DNA from 4 places in the Streptomyces sp. bgisy027 genome. Region 4 is predicted to be linked to each of the others. Evidence: riboswitches for the same ligand, from Rfam matches in the RefSeq annotation. Region 4 holds a riboswitch; each other region holds the start of a gene.
What was found. A riboswitch is a leader RNA that binds a small molecule or an ion and turns the genes downstream of it on or off. The one in region 4 is predicted to bind cobalamin.
Positions count from the first base shown of each region.

Region 1: another riboswitch for cobalamin. It lies ahead of AC3ETA_RS08760 ((2Fe-2S) ferredoxin domain-containing protein); the one in region 4 lies ahead of AC3ETA_RS33375 (cobalamin biosynthesis protein).
Region 2: another riboswitch for cobalamin. It lies ahead of cobT (nicotinate-nucleotide--dimethylbenzimidazole phosphoribosyltransferase); the one in region 4 lies ahead of AC3ETA_RS33375 (cobalamin biosynthesis protein).
Region 3: another riboswitch for cobalamin. It lies ahead of AC3ETA_RS37860 (SCO2321 family membrane protein); the one in region 4 lies ahead of AC3ETA_RS33375 (cobalamin biosynthesis protein).

Region 1 is NZ_JBYIVZ010000006.1:176,913-182,452, forward strand. Features, by position in the region: gene AC3ETA_RS08755 (gamma-glutamyltransferase family protein) at 1-1,529, opposite strand, end outside; gene AC3ETA_RS08760 ((2Fe-2S) ferredoxin domain-containing protein) at 1,582-2,007, opposite strand; cobalamin riboswitch at 2,064-2,238, opposite strand; partial or broken gene AC3ETA_RS08765 (3-hydroxyacyl-CoA dehydrogenase family protein) at 2,350-2,475, shown strand; cobalamin riboswitch at 2,469-2,690, shown strand; gene metE (5-methyltetrahydropteroyltriglutamate--homocysteine S-methyltransferase) at 2,846-5,164, shown strand; gene AC3ETA_RS08775 (histidine phosphatase family protein) at 5,259-5,540, shown strand, end outside.
Region 2 is NZ_JBYIVZ010000069.1:29,506-35,045, reverse strand. Features, by position in the region: gene AC3ETA_RS42560 (aldo/keto reductase) at 1-344, opposite strand, end outside; gene AC3ETA_RS42555 (amidohydrolase family protein) at 722-2,110, shown strand; gene cobT (nicotinate-nucleotide--dimethylbenzimidazole phosphoribosyltransferase) at 2,418-3,572, opposite strand; cobalamin riboswitch at 3,662-3,843, opposite strand; gene AC3ETA_RS42545 (SpoIIE family protein phosphatase) at 3,917-5,540, opposite strand, start outside.
Region 3 is NZ_JBYIVZ010000052.1:30,422-35,961, forward strand. Features, by position in the region: gene fxsT (FxSxx-COOH system tetratricopeptide repeat protein) at 1-1,088, shown strand, start outside; gene AC3ETA_RS37855 (alpha/beta fold hydrolase) at 1,168-2,091, opposite strand; adenosylcobalamin-variant (AdoCbl-variant) riboswitch at 2,675-2,769, shown strand; gene AC3ETA_RS37860 (SCO2321 family membrane protein) at 2,895-4,157, shown strand; gene AC3ETA_RS37865 (SCO2322 family protein) at 4,154-4,819, shown strand; gene AC3ETA_RS37870 (energy-coupling factor transporter transmembrane component T) at 4,837-5,540, shown strand, end outside.
Region 4 is NZ_JBYIVZ010000040.1:2,021-7,560, reverse strand. Features, by position in the region: gene cobN (cobaltochelatase subunit CobN) at 1-1,157, opposite strand, end outside; gene AC3ETA_RS33380 (cobyric acid synthase) at 1,154-2,665, opposite strand; gene AC3ETA_RS33375 (cobalamin biosynthesis protein) at 2,662-3,603, opposite strand; cobalamin riboswitch at 3,703-3,848, opposite strand; gene AC3ETA_RS33370 (hypothetical protein) at 3,978-4,199, opposite strand; gene AC3ETA_RS33365 (inorganic phosphate transporter) at 4,235-5,485, opposite strand.

The DNA of each region.
Region 1 (5,540 bases), on a different contig from region 4:
AGGGCGACGGCGAGGAGGAAGTGCAGCTGCCACTGGTCCTGCTGGTCCCCGCCGGGTGTGCCGAAGGCCATGACGGGCACCCCGTCGCGCAGGGCGATCGAGGGCGTGAGGGTGGTGCGGGGCCGCCGGCCCGGCGTCAGGGAGTTCGGCAGGCCCTCCTCCAACCAGGTCATCTGGAGCCGCGTGCCGAGCGGGAAACCCAGCTCGGGCACGAGGGGGTTGGACTGGAGCCAGCCGCCGCTGGGGGTCGCCGCGATCATGTTGCCCCAGCGGTCGACGATGTCGAGGTGGCAGGTGTCGCCCCGGGTCCCGCCGTCGGCGGCGACATCGGGCTCCCCCGGCACCGGGGACGTGGGGCGCTTGGCGACGGTCGGTTCCCCCGCGCCCGGCGCGTCGGAGGCGGGCCGGACGTCGGCCGCCACGCGCGCGTGCGCGGACAGTCGCGGGGTGCGGCCGCCCGGGCTGCCGGGCCGCATCTCGTGGGACGCCTTCTCGCCGATCAGCTCCCGCCGGTCGGCGTTGTACTCGTCCGACAGCAGGTCGGCCAGCGGCACCTCGGCCGCGTCGCCGTACCAGGCCTCCCGGTCGGCCATGGCCAGCTTGCAGCCCTCGATCAGCAGGTGGACGTACTCGGCGGACCCGTACCGCGGCAGCTCGGGCGGGAGCAGCGCGAGCTGCTGGAGGAGGACGGGGCCCTGGCTCCAGGGGCCGGCCTTGCACACGGTCCAGCCGTTCCAGTCGTACGTCGCCGGCGCCTCGTAGGTCGCGGACCAGCCGGCGAGGTCGGCGGCCGTGAGCGTGCCGGAGTGCCGCTCGCCGCTGGTGTCCACGGTCGGGCGGCCGGCCTGCCGTACCAGGGCCTCGGCGATGAATCCGGACCGCCACACCTCGCGCGCGGCCTCGATCTGGGCGATCCGGTCGCCTGCGCCCGACACCTCGTCGAGCAGCCGCTTCCAGGTGGCGGCGAGGGCGGGATTGCGGAACGGCTCCCCGGGGCGGGGCGCCCGGCCGCCCGGCAGATACACCTCGGCCGAGGAGAGCCACTCCGTCTCGAACAGCTCCCGCACGGTCTCCACCGTCTCGCCGACCCGCTCCACGGGCGCGTGCCCGTGTTCGGCGTACCCGATGGCGTACCGCAGCACCTCCGCAAGGGGCTGGGTCCCGTGGTCCCGCAGCAGCAGCATCCAGGCGTCGAAGGCGCCGGGCACGGCGGCGGCCAGCGGCCCGGTCCCCGGCACCAGTTCCAGTCCGAGTCCCCGGTAGTGCGCGACGGTCGCCCCGGCCGGCGCCGGACCCTGCCCGCACAGCACCCGTACCTCGCCGCCCGCCGGGGCGAGAAGGATCGGCACCTCGCCGGCCGGACCGTTCAGGTGCGGCTCGACCACGTGCAGCACGAACGCGCCCGCCACCGCGGCGTCGTACGCGTTGCCCCCGCGCTCCAGCACCGCCATCGCGGACTGCGAGGCGAGCCAGTGCGTGGAGGACACCATGCCGAAGGTGCCCTGGAGGGTGGGACGGGTGGTGAACATCGGGTCTGTCACCTCGCTGTCGCGCGGATCGGTCCTTCCGATCTTCAGGCACTCACTGTTCGGGGTTCAACCTTCCGGCGTCCCCGGCCCGCCGGGGCGGTGTGAAGGTGTAGAGGTCGAGGACGTCAGGGCAGGGCGCGACGCCGGGGCCGCCGGCCCTGACCCAGGTGATGACGTCCTCGGTGGCCTCGGGGTCGTTCACGAGGCCGAGCCAGACCGGGCGGGCGCCGGCCGCGCGGGCGGCTGCGGACGGCTGGACGACGATCACGTTGGCGTGCTCGCACACGTCGAGGCAGCCGGAGACGCGCACGGGCACGTTGTCGGCGAGGCGAGCGGTCTGCCGCGCGTGGTCGACCCCGGTCACCTTCGGGGTGCCGCAGCAGCAGTCCCGGCAGACGACGACACGGCACGGTGCGGGTGCGGCGGCGGTGGGTGCCGGAGGGTCGGTGGGCGCGGGGCGGGAGGGGAGCACGGGCATGCCTCGGGTGTCGGGGCTCGTACGCGGAGCCTGGCCTACGGACGTCCTCCCCGCCCGGGGGCGTGAAGGTGCCAGCAGGTCTTCGGACTCGGGTTCGTCCGGTCGGGGCGCCTTCCCGGTCTCCCAGTGGCGCGTGCCCCGCCCGTCCCCCTCACCGCTGCGCGTCAGTTCCGGATTCGCACCGGATTCCCTGGCCTCGGTTGTGGCTCGACTGGCCCGCCGAGGCTATCAACTCCGCATGCCGCTCAGGTCGTGCGCCCGGTCACGGGGTACGGCACGAACGTGCTGGTGTTCTCGTCGACGCGCAGGGTCCGCCCGAGGAGCGGCGCGGCCCGCCGGGGGTCCCTCTACGACGCGTTCAAGGAGCCCCTGTATGCCCCTCCCCCGTTGCCGCTGCGGATGGTCGAGGCGGGGCTGCTGGGCCGCAGGAGCGGGCGGGGGTTCCACACGTACGGCCGGGTAGGCTGATCCGTGCAGCTGGTTCGCCCCGTCCGCCAGGCGGGGTGTCGTAAGAGGGAACCCGGTGGAAATCCGGGACTGCCCCGCAGCGGTGAGCGGGAACGACCGCCGTCATGAGCACTGAGCCCGACGTACCGGGCCTGGGAAGCGACGGCCATTAGGAGTCCTCAGGAGATGAGGACGTGCCCGCGAGTCCGAAGACCTGCCAACTGCCCGCGCGCGAACCACTCGTGCGCGGACATCCCGGTGACCTCGAGGGCGGGTCGGCGTACATGACCGAGCGGACGGCCCTGCGGCCGCTGCCGTCCGGTCCGTCACCCCTTCGCACTCTCGTCCCGTCGCCGGGATCTCAGGGAATCGTCTCGCGAAGGAGATCTCCGTGACCACCAAGCCCACAGCCGCGGCAGCACGGGCCACCGTGTACGGCTACCCCCGTCAGGGCCCGGACCGGGAACTGAAGAAGGCGATCGAGGGCTACTGGAAGGGCCGCGTCACCGCCGACGCCCTCCGAGCCACCGCCGCCGAACTGCGCCGGGCCAACTGGCGCCGCCTCGCCGACGCCGGCATCCACGAGGTGCCCACCGGCGACTTCTCGTACTACGACCACGTCCTGGACACCAGCGTCGCCCTCGGCGCGATCCCCGAGCGGCATCGCGTCGCCGTCGAGACCGACGCCCTGGACGGCTACTTCGCCATGGCCCGCGGCACGCAGGACGTCGCGCCGCTGGAGATGACGAAGTGGTTCGACACCAACTACCACTACCTCGTACCGGAGTTGGGCCCGGACACGGTCTTCACGGCGGACTCGGCCAAGCAGGTCGCCGAGCTCAGGGAGGCCCTGGCGCTGGGCCTGACCGCCCGGCCCGTCCTCGTCGGCCCGGTCACCTACCTCCTGCTCGCCAAGCCGGCGCCCGGTGTCGCCGCGGACTTCGAGCCGCTCACCCTGCTGGACCGGCTGCTGCCGGTGTACGCGCGGATCCTGGCCGACCTGCGCGCGGCGGGCGCCGAGTGGGTCCAGCTGGACGAGCCTGCGCTCGTCCAGGACCGCACCCCGGCCGAGCTGAACGCCGCCGGGCGCGCCTACCGTGACCTCGGCGCGGGCACGGACCGGCCGAAGCTGCTGGTCGCCTCCTACTTCGACCGGCTCGGCAAGGCGCTGCCCGTGCTGGCGAAGGCGCCGGTCGAGGGGCTGGCGCTCGACTTCACCGAGGCCGCGGGCGCCAACCTCCAGGCGCTGGCCGCGGTCGGCGGACTGCCCGGCAGGCGGCTGGTCGCCGGTGTCGTCAACGGCCGCAACGTCTGGGTCAACGATCTGTCGGCGTCGCTCGCCACGCTCGGCACCCTGCTGGGCCTCGCTGACCGGGTCGACGTCGCGGCCTCGTGCTCCCTGCTGCACGTGCCGCTGGACGCGGCGGCCGAGCGCGACATCGAGCCGCAGATCCGGCGCTGGCTGGCCTTCGCCCGGCAGAAGACCGCCGAGGTCGTCACCCTCGCCAGGGGCCTCGCCCAGGGCACCGGCGCGATCACCGCCGAACTCGCCGCGAACCGGGCCGACCTGGCCTCCCGCGCCGGCTCCCCGATCACCCGCGACGCGGCCGTACGGTCCCGTGCCGCGGCCGTCACCGCCGAGGACTCCCGCCGCTCGCAGCCGTACGCCGAACGGGCCGCGGCCCAACGCGCCCATCTCAGGCTGCCGTTGCTGCCGACGACCACCGTCGGCTCGTTCCCGCAGACCGGCGAACTGCGCTCCGCACGCGCGGACCTGCGGGCCGGCCGGATCGGCACGGCCGCCTACGAGGACCGCGTCAGGACCGAGATCCAGGAGGTCGTCGCCTTCCAGGAGAAGACCGGCATCGACGTGCTGGTGCACGGCGAGCCCGAACGCAACGACATGGTCCAGTACTTCGCCGAGCAGCTCACCGGGTACCTCGCCACACAGCACGGCTGGGTGCAGTCCTACGGCACCCGCTGCGTCCGCCCGCCGATCCTGGCCGGCGACATCTCCCGGCCCGAGCCGATGACGGTGCGCTGGACGGCGTACGCCCAGTCCCTCACGGCTCGCCCGGTCAAGGGCATGCTCACGGGGCCGGTCACCATGCTCGCCTGGTCCTTCGTCCGCGACGACCAGCCGCTCGGCGAGACAGCCCGCCAGGTCGCCCTCGCCCTGCGCGACGAGGTGACCGACCTGGAGGCGGGCGGCGCCTCCGTCATCCAGGTCGACGAACCGGCACTGCGGGAGACCCTGCCGCTGCGTGCCGCCGACCGCGCCGGGTATCTCGCCTGGGCCACGGAGGCGTTCCGGCTCACCACCGGCGGGGTCCGGCCGGACACCCAGATCCACACCCACATGTGCTACGCAGAGTTCGGCGACGTCGTCCAGGCCATCGACGACCTCGACGCGGACGTCATCAGCCTGGAGGCCGCCCGCTCGCACATGCAGGTGGCCCGTGAACTCGCGGCCCACGGCTACCCGCGCGAGGCCGGTCCGGGTGTCTACGACATCCATTCCCCGCGGGTGCCGAGCGCGCGGGAGGCCGCCGAACTGCTCCGCACCGGCCTGAAGGCGATCCCCGCCGAACGGCTGTGGGTCAACCCCGACTGCGGTCTGAAGACCCGCGGCTGGCCGGAGACCCGGGCCTCGCTGGAGAACCTGGTGGCAGCGGCCCGTACGGTACGGGGCGAGCTGTCCCCGTCCTGACCCGGCCGACCGGCCGGGTGCCCTCGCCGCGGAAGCGGTGAGGGCACCCGGGCAGCCAGGAGCACGTCATGACCCCGGCCCGAGGAGCGACCACGTGACCAGCCGCGTCACCTTCATCCCACCCGCGATGAACGCAGCCCTGCGCCGGGCCCGCTTCGACGACGGCCGGACCCCGCTCGACGACACCGGCACGGCACAGGCACACGCGGCCGCAGGCGCCCTGCCGCCGGCCGCCCGGGTGCTCACCTCGCCGAGCCTGCGCTGCCGGGAGACCGCCGAGGCGCTCGGTCTGCACGGCCCGGCGGTCCCGGAACTGGCGGGGCCGGACGTGAGCCGCTGGCGGGGCCGCCCGCTCGACGAGGTGAGTGCCGCCGAG
Region 2 (5,540 bases), on a different contig from region 4:
ACGGGGTAGCCGTGCAACGCGTCGATGCGGTCGTCGATGGTGCGCGGGATGTTCGAGGCCCGGCGGCCGAAGGGCAGCCACTTGGTGGCGACCACTGCCTCGCCGGGCCGCACACCGGCCGCACGCAGCCCGGTGGTCAGTGCCCGCTCGGACGCCCCGCGGCCGTAACCCTCAGCCGTGTCGAACCAGTTGACCCCACCTGACCACGCGGCCCGGACCACGGCTTCCGGCTCCCGCGTCGAGTACACACGCGCGGTCATGCCGCTCACGGTCATCTGCGCGCAGCCCAGGCCGATGGGGGTGATCTCGATGTCGGTCCTGCCGAGCCTGCGCTTCTCGACCATTCCGCCTCCCAGGGTTCAGCCGCAGCACCGAAAGAACCGGACAGCTGTCCACTCCCGGGGAACGATACCCGGACAGTTGTCCGGTCGGCAAGCGCGCCCCTCGGGTGCGACCCGCCACCCCCAACTCAACCCCTCGGGCTTGACCGACCACCCCCGCCTCAACCCCTCAGACATGACTGGCCGCTGCCGCCCCAACCCCTCACTCTTGCCAACCGGACAACAGTCCGGTACGTTCTCCCCGACTACCGGACGACTGTCCGCTTAGTTCATCCGTGGAGGACAGGTCAGCACACGGCGCGCCGATCGAGCGCCGCCCCCGGCGACATCCCGCCGGTCTCCCTGCCCACGACAGCCTTCCGAGACAACGGAGTTCCACCATGAATCTGCCCCGCCGAACCGTCCTGACCGGTGTGGCCGCCGCCACGGCCGCGGCCACCTTCTCCGCATCGCCGGCGACCGCGGCACCCTCAAGAAGCCGTCAGAGCGGCCCGGCGCACCTGACGAACACCCGCATCCTGCTGCGCAACGGCCATGTGATCGACACCGAGCCCGAGCCGGTCGCCCACGCCCGTACCGATGTCCTGATCGAGAGAGGGCGGATCACCGCCGTCGGCCGCAACCTCTCCGCCAACGGTGCCACCGTCATCGACGCCACCGACCGGATCGTGCTCCCGGGCTTCGTCGACACCCACCGCCACGTGTGGCTGTCGGCGCTGCGCACCTCGACCGTGGGCATGGACCTCAACGCGTACCTCGGCGTCCTGGGCCAGTACGGCCCGCGGCTGCGCCCGCAGGACATGTACAACGCGACTCTCGCCGGTCTGCTGGAGAGCCTCAACTCCGGAATCACCACCCAGCTGGACTACAACCACGGCCTGTACTCGCCCGACCATGCCGACGCGGCCCTCGACGCCATGCAGGCGGCGGGACTTCGCGCGGTGTTCGCCTACGGCGCCCCGATCGGCCCGGCCGCCGACCTCGCGGACGTCCGCAGGGTCCGCACCAAGCGCCTGTCGGACGACAAGGCGCTGGTCACCATGGCGTACGGCCCCCTCGGCCCGTCTTTCACCCCGATCGAGACGGTGATCGAGGAGTGGCGTATGACGGACGACCTCGGCCTGCCCCTGACCTTCCACGTCAGCGCAGGCCCCGTCACGCAGACACCGATCTCCGCCCTGAAGGAGCGCGGACTGCTGCGCCCGAACACGCTCTACGTGCACGGGAACTCGCTCTCCGACAGCGAGATCAAGCTGATCGGCGACTCGGGCGGCAAGGCCGCCGCCGCGCCCGGCTCCGAGGCCGGGATGCGCGTCGGCGCGCCCGTGTCGAGCCGTTACCGGCGCCTCGGTGTCACCGCCGGTCTCGGCGTGGACGCGGTGTCCACCGTCCCCGGCGACATGTTCTCCCTGATGCGGGCGGCCCTGCTGGCCAGCCAGGTCACCGACGACTCCCCGCTGACCGTCAAGGACGTCCTGCGGATGGCCACGATCGACGGCGCCGCCGCGCTGGGGCTCGACGACCGGATCGGTTCGCTGCGCCCCGGCAAGCAGGCCGACATCGCTCTGCTCCGCCTGGAGGACCTCGACATGCTCACCGCCGAACGCGACCCGATCGCGGCCGTGGTCCAGTCGGCGAACCCCCAGAACGTAGACACGGTCCTCGTCGCGGGACGGGTGATGAAGTCCGCGGGACGGCTGCTCCACGCCGACCTCGGCCGCACAGCCCGGGCGCTGCGCTCCACGGCGGCGGCGATCAGCGGCAGCTGACCTGACCGGAACGCCCGGCACCCAGGCCCTGGCCGCGGGGACCTGACGATCGGCGCCGGCACACTGGTGCTCGTCAGAACCACAGCCGGGGCCTGGGTGATTGAGGCCCAAGTACTGAAACCCGTCGCCGGTCGCCGGTCGCCGGTCGCCGGTCGCCGGTCGCCGGTCGCCGGTCGCCGGTCGCCGGGGAGTATGACGTGGTCCTGCCTACGACCCCGGGCCCGCCGGCGCCCAGCCGTCCCCTTCTCCTACCGTCGGTCCGGGCAGTCCCTGCCGCGTGCACGGGCCGGCACATCGGGCGGGCGCGTCAGGCCGGCTTTTCCGACACCCCGGCGGAGTCGAATGTGGCCATCTCCCGCAGGGCACGGACCGCCGCTTGGACGAGCGGCAGCGCCAACAGAGCGCCGGTCCCTTCGCCGAGCCTCAGCCCCAGGTCGACCAGGGGATGCAAGCGGAGATGCCGCAGGGCGATGGCGTGACCTGGCTCGACCGAGCGGTGTCCGGCCACGCAGGCGTCCAGGGCGGCGGGGGACAGCGCCGCCGCGACCAGGGCCGCCGAAGAGGCGATCACGCCGTCCAGGATCACCGGGACCCGGTGCGCGGCGGCGGCCAGGACGAACCCGGCGAGCGCGGCGTGTTCCAGGCCGCCGACCGCCGACACCACCCCGATGGGGTCCCGGGGGTCCGGCTGGTGCAGGTGGAGGGCCTCGCGCACCACCTGCGCCTTGTGCAGCCGGGTCGGCTCGTCGATGCCCGCTCCGTGACCGGTGACCTCGTCCGGGTCGGCACCGGTGAAGGCGGCGGTCAGCGCCGCGGACGCCGTGGTGTTGGCGATGCCCATGTCACCGGTGAGCAGGCAACGGCTGCCGCGCTCCACGAGTTCACCCGCGACGCCGATGCCGATCTCCATCGCCCGCACGGCTTCCCGCCTGCTCATCGCCGGGCCCAGGGTCATGTCCGCGGTCCCGCCCCGGACCCGGCGGCGCAGCAGCCCGTCCCGCACCCCCTCCCCGGCGGGCATTGGAGTCGCGACACCCACGTCCACCACGACCACCCCGGCGCCGGTCTGCGCGGCGAAGGCGTTCACGGCACCGCCGGAGGCCAGGAAGTTGTCGACCATCTGCGCCGTCACCTCCTGCGGCCAGGCGCTGACGCCCCGGGCGTGAACACCGTGGTCCGCCGCGAAGACGGCCACAGCGGCGGGTTCCGGCATCGGAGGTGGGCACACGCCGGCGAGGCCCGCCAGCTGAACGGACACGTCCTCCAGGAATCCCAGCGACCCGGGCGGCTTGGACAGGCGGTTCTGCCGGTCCCGGGCCGCCGCGAGGGCGCCGGGGTCCGCGGGGGTGATGGCGGCGAGTGTGCGGTCGAGGAGCAGGCCTTCGGCGACGGCGCCGTGGGGCAGGTGGGAGGAGTCGGCCAAAGAGGAGGAGACCGGCTCGAAGCCGGGTGCGGGCTTCACGATGGAATGCCTTCCGCTGTCGGCGGTTTTCCACGCCACCGGAGACGGACCGTGCCCGGGCGGAAGGCGCCTGGCTGCGGGACGGGCGGAATATCCTGGCTCCCGGATCTCGGTACGCGGCCGTACGGCCTGTTGTCCGACGCCTGCTCCCGGCCTTCCCAGCGGCCGGCTCACGCCGGTTGCCAGTGGCCGTACGAGTGGGAGGCGGCTCCCCGGTCACAGTGGCGGGCCCGCCCCGGAGTTGGGCTGCTGCACCCGCACCGGAGTTCCTCCGCATCCGTCCCGCGCATCGTGCCACACGCCCGCGGCCGGCGAGTAGCCGGGAACCGGTCGACGGCCAGACCCTAGATCTCCGCCGTGTCCCAGACCCCGGCAAAGTCGAGCCCCGCCCCCGACCCGGCACCGATCGTCTGCTCGGCCCAGATGGTCTTGCCGGTGCGGTGGTACCGGCTGCCCCAGCGTCGGGCGAGTTGGGCCACCAGGAACAGGCCTCGCCCTCCCTCGTCACCGGCGCGCGCCCGGATCAGCCGTGGCTGGGTGTTGCTGGCGTCGGTGACCTCGCACACCAGGGTTCTGTCGTCGTGGAAGAGGCGCAGCCCCACGGTGCCGCCCGCGTAGCGCATCGCGTTGGTGACCAGTTCACTGACGATCAGTTCGGTGGTGAAGGCGAGGTCGTCCAGTCCCCAGTCGGCGAGTCGCCGGGCGACGGACTTCCGTGCGTCGGCCACCCGGGACGTGTCGTCGGGGAACTGCCAGGCCGCGGTGTCGGCGGCCGGAATCACGTGGGTACGGGCCAGAAGAAGCGCCATGTCGTCGCGGGGCGGTCCTTCGGACACCGCGGACACCACGTCGTGGGCGATGTCCTCCAGTGCCCGTGCGGCGCCACAGAGGGTCGATAGCGAGCCGAGGAGGTCCCTGGTGCCCTCGTCGAGGTCCTTCGAGGTTCGTTCCACGAGGCCGTCGGTGTAGAGGGCGAGGATGCTGCCGGGCTCGACGTGGACCGTGGTGACCTCGAAGGGCATGCCGCCCACGCCGAGCGGCGGACCGGGGTGGACCTCGATCGTTCGGACCGTCCCGTCGGGCGCGATCACCGCGGGCGGCGGATGCCCGGCGTCGGCGAGCGCACAGGTGCCGGCGATCGGGTCGTAGAGCGCGTACAAGCAGGTTGCGCCGATCGTGTCCCGGTCCTCCGGAGCGGCTTCGTCGGCGAGTTGCTGGACGAGGTCGTCCAGGTGGATGAGGAGTTCCCCGGGTTCCAGTTCCAGCTCGGCAAGGGTTCGGATCGCGGTCCGCAGGCGCCCCATCGTGGCCGCCGCGTGCAGGCCGTGGCCTACGACGTCGCCCACGACGAAGGCGACCCGCAGCGACGACAGGGGGATGACGTCGAACCAGTCGCCGCTGATGTCCGCCCCGCCCCCGGCGGGCACGTAGCGGCCGGCCGACTCGGCCGCCGTGGACTGCGTGGTCGCGCGGGGCAACAGGCGCTGTTGCAACTCGACCGCGGCCCGATGTTCCCTCGTGTACCGGCGCGCGTTGTCCACGCTGAGCGCCGCGCGCGAGGCGATGTCGAACAGGAGATCGGCGTCCTCCTGCTGGAACCCCTCTGCCCGTTCGGTCCGCCAGGCCGAGACGAAGCCCAGCAGCAGACCGCGGGCGAACAGCGGCGAGATGACCAGCGAATGCCCTTTCTCGGGCAGCAGGGCGCGGATCACCTCCGGGTCCGCGAGCTGGTCCTCCAACTCCTGCCGTGAGGTCTTCAGGATGGTGTCGCCGTGCAGTGCCGCCCGCCGCGCCTGCGGCACGTCCGGGAGCGGCGGCATGACGTCGCCCACCTGGATGAGGTCGGCGGGCCACGGACCGGTGGCGCAGGCCGCTGCCACCCGCCGCATCCGCCACCGGCCGCTGGGCATGACACCTTTGGCGGGCTCCTCGCCTTCGAGGACGACCTCGACGATGTCCACCGAGACC
Region 3 (5,540 bases), on a different contig from region 4:
ACGACCTCCACATCCTCATGACGTCCGGCGGTGTGGCTGCCGACCTGCGCGGTCTGGGCCGCTACAGCGAGGCACTGGAACGCGACCGGCTCAACCACGAGCAGTTCCTGGAGTTGTTCGGCGAAGACCATCCGCGCAGCCTCATGGCCGCCAACAATTACGCGGTATGCCTACGGGTGTTGGGGCAGTACACGGACGCTCTGCGGCTGGACCGCAAGACTATGGAGACTCGCAACAAGATCCTCGGCCCGGAACATGCCTACACCCGGGCATCAACCATCAGTTACGCCCGCGATCTGCTCGACTGCGGCGACTACGCCGGATCCGAGCTTCCGTTGCGGCGCACCTACGACCAATGCCTCTCCCATCAGCAGTTCGGCCCGTCCGCTCCCACCACCATCAACGCGGGCAAAGCGCTGTCGGGTGCCCTGCACCAGATGGGCCGGGCCCAGGAAGCGGAAGACCTGACACGCACGGTGCTGTCCAACCTTCCCTCCGAGGAAGGGTCGGCCTCGCCCAACCGGTTGCTGCTCCACCTGGGCCTGGCCGGGATCCTGGGCGCGCAGGGTCGTACCGAAGAGGCCGTCGAGCTGGCCCGCCGGGTCCTGGACGACTGCCGTCGGTTCTTCCAAGACCAACACCCCTACACAGCAGCCTGCTACGCGAACCTGGCCGTGCTGCTCTACACGGCCAACGAGGCGGCTTCCTCACTGGCACACGCCGAGCAAGCCGCAAGGGTTTTCGCGGCAATCTTCGACGACGACCACCCGTTCACCCTGATGTGCCGGGTGAACCTGGCCAATGCCCAGGCCGCACTGGGGCAGCGTGGACGGGCCCGCGCTACCTACGAGGAGGTACTGGACCGGCTTCGCGATGTCCTCAACGACGACCAGCACCCCGCCCCACTGGTCTGCGCGGCCAACCTCGCGGTGGTCCTGAACGAGTTGGGAGAGAGCGAGGCGGCCGACCGGCTGCGTGAGGAAGTGCTGGGCGCGATCACTGCGCGACTCGGGGCCGATCATCCCCGCGCTCTGGCCCTGCGCGATTGGAGTCGGTCGGGCTGGGAGTTCGACCCGCACCCGATCTGATCTGCGATGTGCTCGCCCACGTCGGCGAGCACATCGCAACGAACCACTTTCGCGGGCGCGGACGGGCTGCCGGCACCCGCTACACGGCGGCCCCGAAGCGCTCGCGAGCACGGTCACGTAGCCAAGCGAGTATTTCCGGTACGGCCGGCAGCGCGGCGAAGTGAGCCGCCCCCGGCTTCAGCACGGCAGTCGCTGAGGGAATGCGTTCGGCAAGCCATCGGAAGTGGCCGACGGGCGAGAAGGTGTCGTGCTCACCGTGCCACAGCAGCAGCGGGACTTCGACGATCTTGCCTGGCTCGAAGCCCCAGTCCAGCCGGAAGGACAGCACGTCGTCGAGCCACCCGAACGAGGAACGCACCACACTGGTCTCGTAGTTGGCGAGGAGTAGGCCTCGGATCCCACCATGTCCCACCACGGCCTTGTCTGCCGTGGGCATCTCCGGAGTGAGTAACCCCAGCAGTGATTCCGGCTTGTCACGAATGGCATCCGCATTGCTGGCCAGGTTGGCCTTGAGCCTTTCCAAGCACTCCTCGGAACCATCGCGGAGAGCCGCCCGGGCGGCCTTGTAGGCGATGACGTTGGACGGGGCCATCCCCTCGAACCAGTCGAGCCCATCTGCATCGGGGGGAGCGATGCTGACCAGAACGGCAGCACTGGCGACCCTGTCCGGAAGCAGCGCCGCACACGCCAACGCATGCGGCCCGCCGCCGGAACGGCCGAGCACGGAGAACGGTCCAAGATTCAGCTGGTCTGCGATGGCCGCCACATCCGCGGCGGCGTGACGCACGGCGCGGCCTTTTAACCGCTGCGACTCCCCGTACCCCGGCCGGTCATAGGAGATGAGCCGGATGCCGAGTTTGTAGAGAACGCTGGTCCGTGGACGCGGCCCCACCCTGCTGCCCGGAGTGCCATGCAGCAAGAACACCGGGTGGCCCTTCGGGTCCCCCGACGTCTCGAAGAAGAGCAGCCTCTTGCCGTCGCCGCTCTCGACACTTCCCAACACCAGGTGTGCCTCCCGTCGCCAGCGCCGCGGCCGCCCGGAGCAGGACCCGGAGAATCAGCATCCCGCCCGTCAGAGCGCCAGTCGACACACAAACCAGCCGTCATTCGCGACGGACCAAGGGTTTTCCGTAAGACGCAATGCCACGGGGTGACGGTTGCGCGTCCCGAAGGGCCGCTCGCACCGACCAAACGGTAGAGGATTCCCACCCTCCGGCAGGTCATTCCAGCCACACCGATAGCCATTCGGCGCAAAATCCATGTTTGGTTTGACACTTCTGTGATCGCAACGCCCCAGGGCGGCGATCACGCGACCCGAGGGCAGTACCCACATGATGGGGCCACCCGACCCGTCTCGCATCCTGACGTCGGCCGATACCGAACTGTCCGCGAGGAAGGGCCGACGCCGCGGCCGGGATCATGCACACGCCCATCACGAAGCTCGGCAACCCCCTGCAACATCCATGGGCGAAATCCAGCCGAACCGGCCACCCCCGTCCTCCCTCGACACCGGCCCGCCTCCGCCGCCCACAGCCCCCTCTCAGCCCCGGCCTACCCCCGGGTAGAGTGTCGCCGTCGTCATCACACCCGTACGTGGGAAAGCCGGTGCAAATCCGGCGCTGACCCGCAACCGTGAACCGGTCGTCGTCGAAGGCCGGTGAGCCGGATCGCCGCGTACGGGAAGTGACCGGCTCACGCGCCCCGGCAGTCCGCCGGAGTGCGGCACCGTCGAGGTATACGGAGCCGAGCCGCCGGGGGTCTCCCCTGCGCTGCCCGGTTCCCCTTAGGGAAGGGCACCCGCCGATCATGTACGTCCGTCGCAGCGCCGCGGTCCTGGCCGCCGCCGTCGTGATCGGCGCGGCCGCGCCGGCCATAGCCGCCGACTCCTCCCCGTCCGCGTCACCGTCCCCCGCCGGCTCGCCGTCCCCCTCCGCGCCCGCGAAGCCGACGTACCCCGCCGAGCTGTACGGCACCACCGACCCCACCTACGACGGCGTCTGGCGGCAGTCCCTCGCGATGCTCGCGCAGGACACCGTCGGGGTGCAGCCCGCCGAGGGGGCCGTGGACTGGCTGCTCACGCAGCAGTGCGCGAACGGGGCCTTCGCGCCCTACCGTGCCGACGCCGCCGCCGACTGCGATGCCAAGACCCTCGTCGACACCAACAACACGGCCGCCGCCGTCCAGGCGCTCGTCGCGCTCGGCGGGCACGACGCCGCCGCCTCCAAGGCCGTGACCTGGCTGAAGTCCGTCCAGAACAAGGACGGCGGCTGGGGTTACCTGCCGGGCGGGGCCAGCGACACCAACTCGACGTCCGTGGTGATCGGCGCGCTCGCGGCCGCCGGTGAGAAGCCGGCGGACGTCCGCAAGGACGGGAAGACGGCCTACGACGCGCTCGACAAGCTCGTCCTGCCGTGCAAGGGCGACGGCGCAGGCGCCTTCGCCTTCCAGCCCGACAAGAACGGCAAGCTGCTCGCCAACGCCGACGCCACCGCGGCCGGCGTCCTCGGCTCCCTCGGCAAGGGCCTCGTCGTGAGCCCCGGCAAGGACGCGCCGGCCACGCGATGCGTGAGCGACGGTCTCCCGGCCTCGCAGCAGGCCGCCGTCAACGGCGCCGCCTACCTCACCGACGCCCTCGCCAAGGACGGCCACCTCACGTCCGCCCTCCCGGGCGCCGAGGACCAGCCCGACTACGGCAACACCGCCGACGCGGTCGTGGCGCTGGCCGCCCTTTCCGGTGCCGATGCCGCCGAGAAGCCGCTGCGCTGGCTGGAGCGGAACTCCGCGAAGTGGGCGAAGCAGAGCGGCCCGGCTGCCTACGCCCAGCTGATCCTCGCCGCCCACGCCACCGGCACCGACCCCCGCGACTTCGGCGGCGCCGACCTGGTGAAGCAGCTCAACGCCACGGGCCCCGCGCCGCAGGCCGCCACAAAGGCCGCGGACAAGGACGCCGAGAAGGACGAGAAGGGCGACAGTCCCTTCGGTGTCTGGTGGTACGTCGGCATCTTCCTCGTCGTCGGCGTCGGCATCGGCTTCCTGCTGAGCGGCCGCAAGAAGGGCCCCCAGGCGTGATCCGCCGCTTGCTCGCCCCGCTCCTGGCCGCGCTGGTCCTGCTGACCGGCGCGGCCCAGGGCGCGCAGGCGGCCGGCTACCGCTACTGGTCCTTCTGGGAGCGCCAGGGCGACACCTGGATCTACGCCACCCAGGGCCCCTCCCTCGCCCGCCCCTCCGACGGTGACGTCCAGGGCTTCCGATTCGCCGTGAGCGAGGACTCGAAGGACGCGACGCAGCCCAGGGGTGCGGCCGAGTTCGCGGTGATCTGCGCCAGGACGCCCGCCGAGGACGGCAGGAAGCGGGTCGCCCTGATCATCGACTTCGGTACGGCGGCCGACGCCCCGTCCGGCGAGACGCCCCCTGCCCGCCGCACCGCGTGCGCCCGGGTGGCTCCCGACGCGACGACCGCCGAGGCCCTGGCGGCCGTCGCCAAGCCCCTGCGCTACGACACCAACGCCCTGCTGTGCGCGATCACCGGGTATCCGCGGAAGGGCTGCGGCGATCAGGTGTCGGGCGGCGGCCGGGAGACCGGGAAGCCGACCGCGGCCGGGCAGACCGCCACCGCGGCCGAGGACGACTCGGACGGCGGGCTCTCGCTGGGCCTGGTCGCGGGCGCCGCCGTGGTCGTGGTGCTGGGGGCGGCGGCGGTCTGGCAGGCACGGCGGCGCGGGGATGGCTAGCCGAGCGGAGCTTCGCGATGCCTAGCCGTGCGGAGCCGCCCAGGGGTGCGCAGACGCGGCGGGCGGCCCGGCCGGTGCCGTCCGCCGCCGCCCTTCGCCCGAACCACCGCGCCCCTCTCCACCCCGGCGCCTGGTGGCTCTGGGCCCTCGCCCTCGGTACCGCCGCCACCCGCACCACCAACCCCCTCCTGCTCGCCCTCCTCATCGCGACCTCCGCCTACGTCGTGGCGACCTGCCGCCCGAACGCCCCCTGGGCCCGCTCCTACTCCGTCTTCTTCAAGCTGGCCCTGGCCGTCCTCCTCATCCGCCTCGTCTTCGCCGTGGCCCTCGGCTCCCCGCTCCCCGGCACCCACGTGATCGTCGCCCTCCCCGAGATCCCCCTCCCCGACTGGGCGCAGGGGATCCGCCTGGGCGGCAAGGTCACCGTCGAGACCGTGCTCATCGCCCTCTACGACGGCCTGCGCCTGGCGACGCTCCTCATCTGCGTGGGCGCGGCGAACTCCCTCGCCAACCCCACCCGCCTGCTCAAGTCCCTGCCCGGCGCGCTCTACGAGATCGGCGTGGCGGTCGTCGTCGCCCTCACCTACGCCCCCAACCTCATCGCCGACGTCCAGCGGCTGCGCGCCGCCCGCCGGCTGCGCGGCCGGCCCGACAGCGGTGTCCGGGGCCTCCTCCAGGTGGCGCTGCCTGTCCTGGAGGGGGCGTTGGAGCGGTCGGTCGC
Region 4 (5,540 bases):
CGGTGGATCAGCTCGTCGCCGTTGTCCGGGTACTCGGTCACGCCGTACCCGGCCTGCTTGAGCGCGTCCAGGACCCGCACGGCGGAGGCGGGCGTGTCCAGGCCGACCGCGTTGCCGACGCGCGAGTGCTTGGTCGGGTAGGCGGTGAAGACCAGGGCGAGCTTCTTGCCGGCGTTCGGCTTGTGCCGCAGCCGGGCGTGCCGTACGGCGATCCCGGCGACGCGCCCGGCCCGCTCCGGGTCGGCCACGTACACGGGCACGTCGTCGGGGCCCTGCTCCTTGAAGGAGAACGGGACGGTGATCAGACGGCCGTCGAACTCCGGGATCGCGACCTGCATCGCGGCGTCCATGGGGGTCAGGGCGGCGTCGGACTCGTCCCAGGCGCTCTTGGACGACGTCAGGCACAGCCCCTGCAGCACGGGGACGTTCAGCTCGGCCAGCCTGCCGATGTCCCACGCCTCCTCGTCGCCGCCCGCCGAAGCCTGCGAGGCGTGCGTGCCGCCCGCCGCGAGGACGGTGGCGACCAGGGCGTCGGCCCGGCCCAGGATCTCGTACAGCTCCGGGTCCGCGCCGCGCAGCGAACCGCAGTACACGGGAAGCGCGTTGGCGCCCCGCGCCTCGATCGCGTCGCACAGGGTGTCGACGAACGCGGTGTTGCCGCTGAGCTCATGGGCCCGGTAGAAGAGCACGCCGACGGTCGGACGGCCTTCCTGGAGCGTACGGTCGCCGTGGACGCCGTACTCCGGCATCTTCTGCGGCTCGACGAACCCCTCGCCCGTCAGCAGCACGGTGTCGGAGAGGAACCGGGCGAGCTCGGTGAGGTTGGCGGGGCCGCCCTCGACGAGGTACTTCAGCGCCTCGGCGACCACACCGGCCGGGACGGACGACTCCGCCATCAGCTCCGCGTCCGGCACGGCCTCGCCGCCCAGCAGCACGGTCGGCACGCCCGACGCCTTCAGCTTCGCGAGCCCGTCCTCCCAGGCCCGCTTGCCGCCCAGCAGCCGGACGACGGCGAGGTCCGCGCCGTCGAGCAGCGCGGGCAGCTCGGTCTCGACGTCCACGCGCGTCGGGTTGCCGATCCGGTAGTCGGCACCGGAGGCGGCGCGGGCCGCCAGCAGATCCGTGTCGGCGGTCGACAACAACAACACTGTGCTCATGCGGGCGCTCCCGGTGGAATGAAAGGCAGTCCTTGCGGCGCGCCGGACTCGATGAGCCGCCACAGCGCGTCCGTGTCCGCGTGCTGTTCGATGAGATCGCCGAGCCGGTCGAGCTGCTCCTCGCGCAGCGCGGCGAACGAGGTGTCGGGCGCCGGCACGAACCGGCGGCCCGCGGCGGCCGCCACCTCGCGCAGGAACGCCCGCCGGAAACCGTCCGACTCCAGCGAGCCGTGCCAGTGGGTGCCCCAGGTCCGGCCGACCCGGCAGCCGTCGAGGAAGGCTTCGCCTCCCGTGACGTCGGCGACGCCGTGATGGATCTCGTAGCCGTCGACGCGCTCCCCGAGCGCCTCGCCGACGGGCCGGGTCAGGGTCTTCTCCCGGGCGAACCGCACCCGTACGGGCAGTACCCCGAGTCCCTCGACCTGTCCGCGCCGGCTCTCGACGTCGTCCTCGATGTGTTCGCCGAGGAGCTGGAAACCGCCGCAGATGCCGAGGATCGGCCGCCCCTCGGCCGCCCTGCGGACCAGGGCCCGCGCGAGCCCGCGCTCCCGCAGCCACTCCAGGGCGCGGACGGTGCCCCGGGTGCCGGGGACCACCACCAGGTCCGCGTCGGCCAGTTCCTCCGGCCGGTCCACGAACCGCACGACGACGCCCGGTTCGGCGGCGAGGGCGTCGATGTCGGTGAAGTTGGACATCAGCGGCACGGCACAGACGGCGACGCGCAGCACGTCCTCACCGACGGGGGAGGAGACCTCGGACTCCCGTACGGCGCCCCGCAGGGAGATTCTCAGCCCGTCCTCCTCGTCGATGCCGAGGCCGTGCCGGAAGGGCAGGACGCCGTAGGTCCGCCGCCCGGTGAGGTCGTGCAGCATGTCGAGGCCGGGTTCGAGGAGCGAGACGTCGCCGCGGAACTTGTTGACCAGGAAGCCGGCGATCAGTTCCTGGTCCTCGCGGGACAGCAGCGCGACGGTCCCGAAGAAGGAGGCGAAGACGCCGCCGCGGTCGATGTCGCCGACGACGAGCACCGGAAGCCCGGCATTGCGGGCGATGCCCATGTTGACGATGTCGGTCCGCCGCAGATTGATCTCGGCCGGAGAGCCGGCCCCCTCACAGATCACCGCGTCATACGTGCCCCGCAACTCGGCGAGGCACTCCAGCACCGTCCCGAGCAACTGCTGCTGCCGCCCGCCGTGGTAGCCCCGCGCGCTCAGCTCACCCACCGGCCTGCCCAGCAGCACGACCTGACTGCTCTGCTCACCGCCGGGCTTGAGCAGCACGGGGTTCATCAGCGCGGTCGGCTCGACACGGCACGCCTGGGCCTGCATGGCCTGCGCCCGCCCGATCTCGGCGCCCTCGCGCGTCACGAACGAGTTCAGGGACATGTTCTGCGCCTTGAACGGCGCGACCTTCACCCCCTGCCGCACCAGCCACCGGCAGATCCCCGCGGTGACGACGCTCTTGCCGGCGTCCGAGGTGGTGCCGGCGACAAGAAGGCCACCGCCCGTCATGACGTACGTCCCTTCGCGATGCGGCGCGCGGCGACACAGACGCCCAGCGCCAGCCAACTGACGCGCTTCGACAGCCGTACGGCCCGTTCGACGTCGTGGATGCCCACGGCCCGTCCCGTCCCGTTGAGCACCGGACGGTGCTCGACCCGGCCGCCGTAGGAGAGGGTCCCGCCCAGCCGCACCCCGAGGGCTCCCGCGAACGAGGCCTCGACGGGCCCGGCGTTGGGGCTGGGGTGCGCGGCGGCGTCGGCACGCCAGGCCCGCACCGCACCCCGGGGATCGTCGCCGGCGAGGGTGGCGAGTACGGCCGTCAGCCGCGCCCCCGGCCAGCCGGCCACGTCGTCGAGGCGGGCCGAAGCCCAGCCGTAGCGCAGGTACTTGGGCGACCGGTGCCCGACCATCGCGTCGAGCGTGTTCACGGCCCGGAAGCCGAGCAGTCCGGGCACCCCGCCGACGGCCCCCCACACCAGGGCGCCCACGACCGCGTCGGAGGTGTTCTCGGCGACGGACTCCACGACCGCCCGCGCGATCCCGTCCGCGTCCAGCGCCTGCGGATCCCGTCCGCACAGATGAGGCAGCCGTGCCCGGGCGCCCTCGACATCCCCCGCCTCCAGGGCCCGCCCGACCGCGCGGGCCTCCCGGGCGAGCGAGGTGCCCCCGACGACCGCCCAGGTGGCGGCGCCGGTCAGCGCGAGGGAGGCGGCCGGGGAGGTACGGACGACACGGGCGGCGACGGCACCCACGGCCATGGCGCCACCGGCGCACACGGCGGTGTGCAGGGCACCGCGTGCGCGGTCGTCGCGCCACAAGACCCGTTCCACGGCGGCCGCGGCCCGTCCGAACGCGGCGACCGGATGCCCCCGGCGGGGGTCGCCGAGCAGCAGGTCACCGAGGAGCCCGGCGGCGGCGCCGTACGCGAAGACGCGATCGGCTCGCATCGGGGTCAGCCGACCGTGCGGCCGGACGAGGTTGTGCTACTGCATGTCGATCGGCAGGCGAGCATCGCGTTGTGTCCTCACTCAGGGTGTCCGCGCCCTGGTTCGAAGAGACCGACGGCGAGAGTTCCTGGCTCCCGGGGATTGCTACCCCGGTGACAGTGGCGGGACCGCGCCGGATTCTCACCGGCTTCCTCTTCTGCCGTCGTACTTGGCCCCGGAAGTCCACCACGGGGTTCCGAGGGGCGTCAACTTGCCGTTGACCTGCGACGGGAGAGTGTGCGAAGGCCCACACAGCGGCGAGGTGCGGGACGGTCGTCCGCCCCCCACCTCGGGTGTTTCGCGTGTTGTGGGTCAGGCCACGAAGGGCCTGTGGGTCACGCCACGATCAGATAGATCCCGTAGCCCACGGCGGCCGCGCAGGCCGCGAAGCAGGCGTAGGCGCCGGTGACCGCGAGCGCGGCCGAGTCGCCCTGGGCCACGGCCCGTTCGCGGCGTGAGAGGCCCGCGACACCGAGGGTGAACAGGCCCACGAGGGCCACCGTGACCACGAGGCTGACGCCGAAGACGGAGCCGAGTGCCGCCCAGTCGATCTTCATGCTTCTACTTTCTGGATAGCCGGATTACGGGGCGGTCAGACGGTGGCCTGCGAGGACGCCGGCTCGGAGGACGCGGGCTCGGAGGACGAGGGGGCCGGGATCGTGGCCGAGAGGTCCTCGGCCGGCGTGCCCGCCGGGGGCGGGGTGACGGCGGCGATGGCGGTGGTGACCACGCCGGGCGCCTCGTCGGAGTCGTTGACGTTGGTGTGGTCGACGACCTCGCGGCGGGAGATCTTCCAGATCGCGGCGCTGGAGGCGACCAGGAAGACGGCGACCACGGCCGTGCCCCAGGTGCCGAAGCCCGTCACGTACTCCGCGAGCGCGGCGACCAGGGCGGCGGCCGGCAGGGTCAGGCCCCAGGCGACGAACATCCGGGTGGCCGTCGACCAGCGGACGACGCCGCCCTTGCGGCCGAGGCCGGCGCCCATCACCGAGCCGGAGACGGAGTGCGTGGTGGAGAGGGAGAAGCCGAGGTGGGAGGAGGCCAGGATGACGGTGGCCGCGCTGGTCTGGGCGGCGAAGCCCTGCTGCGGCTGAAGGTCGGTCAGGCCCTTGCCCATGGTGCGGATGATGCGCCAGCCGCCGAGGTAGGTGCCGAGCGCGATGGCCAGGCCGGCGGAGAGGATGACCCACATGGGCGGGTCCGAGTCGGGGGCGACGACGCCGCCGGCGACCAGGGCGAGGGTGATGATGCCCATCGTCTTCTGCGCGTCGTTGGTGCCGTGCGCCAGGGAGACCAGGCCGGCGGAGGCTATCTGGCCGGTCCGGTAGCCCTTGGCGGCGGCCTCGCCGTCGGCCTTCTTGCCGAGGCGGTAGGTCAGGCGGGTGCCCAGCAGCGCGGCGATGCCCGCGACCAGCGGGGCGGCGATCGCCGGGATCAGCACCTTGGTGAGGAGCGCGTCGCCGTGGACCGCGCCGATGCCGGCCGAGGCGATGGTGGCGCCGATCAGACCGCCCATCAGGGCGTGCGAGGAACTGGAGGGCAGGCCCACCAGCCAGGTGAGCAGGTTCCAGAGGATCGCGCCGACCAACGCGGCGAAGATGACCTCGGGACGGATGCCGGTCTCGTCGACGAGACCTTTGGAGATCGTGTTGGCGACCTCCACGGAGAGGAAGGCGCCGACAAGGTTCAGCACGGCGGACATGGCCACCGCCACCTTGGGCTTGAGCGCACCGGTCGAGATGGTGGTGGCCATCGCGTTGGCGGTGTCGTGGAAACCGTTCGTGAAATCGAACGCGAGTGCGGTTACCACCACAATCGCGAGGATCAGCGAGAAGTTTTCCATTTACCCAGGCAATCGTTCGAGGTCATTGGCCGGACGAACGTAGGTAACCTGGGTG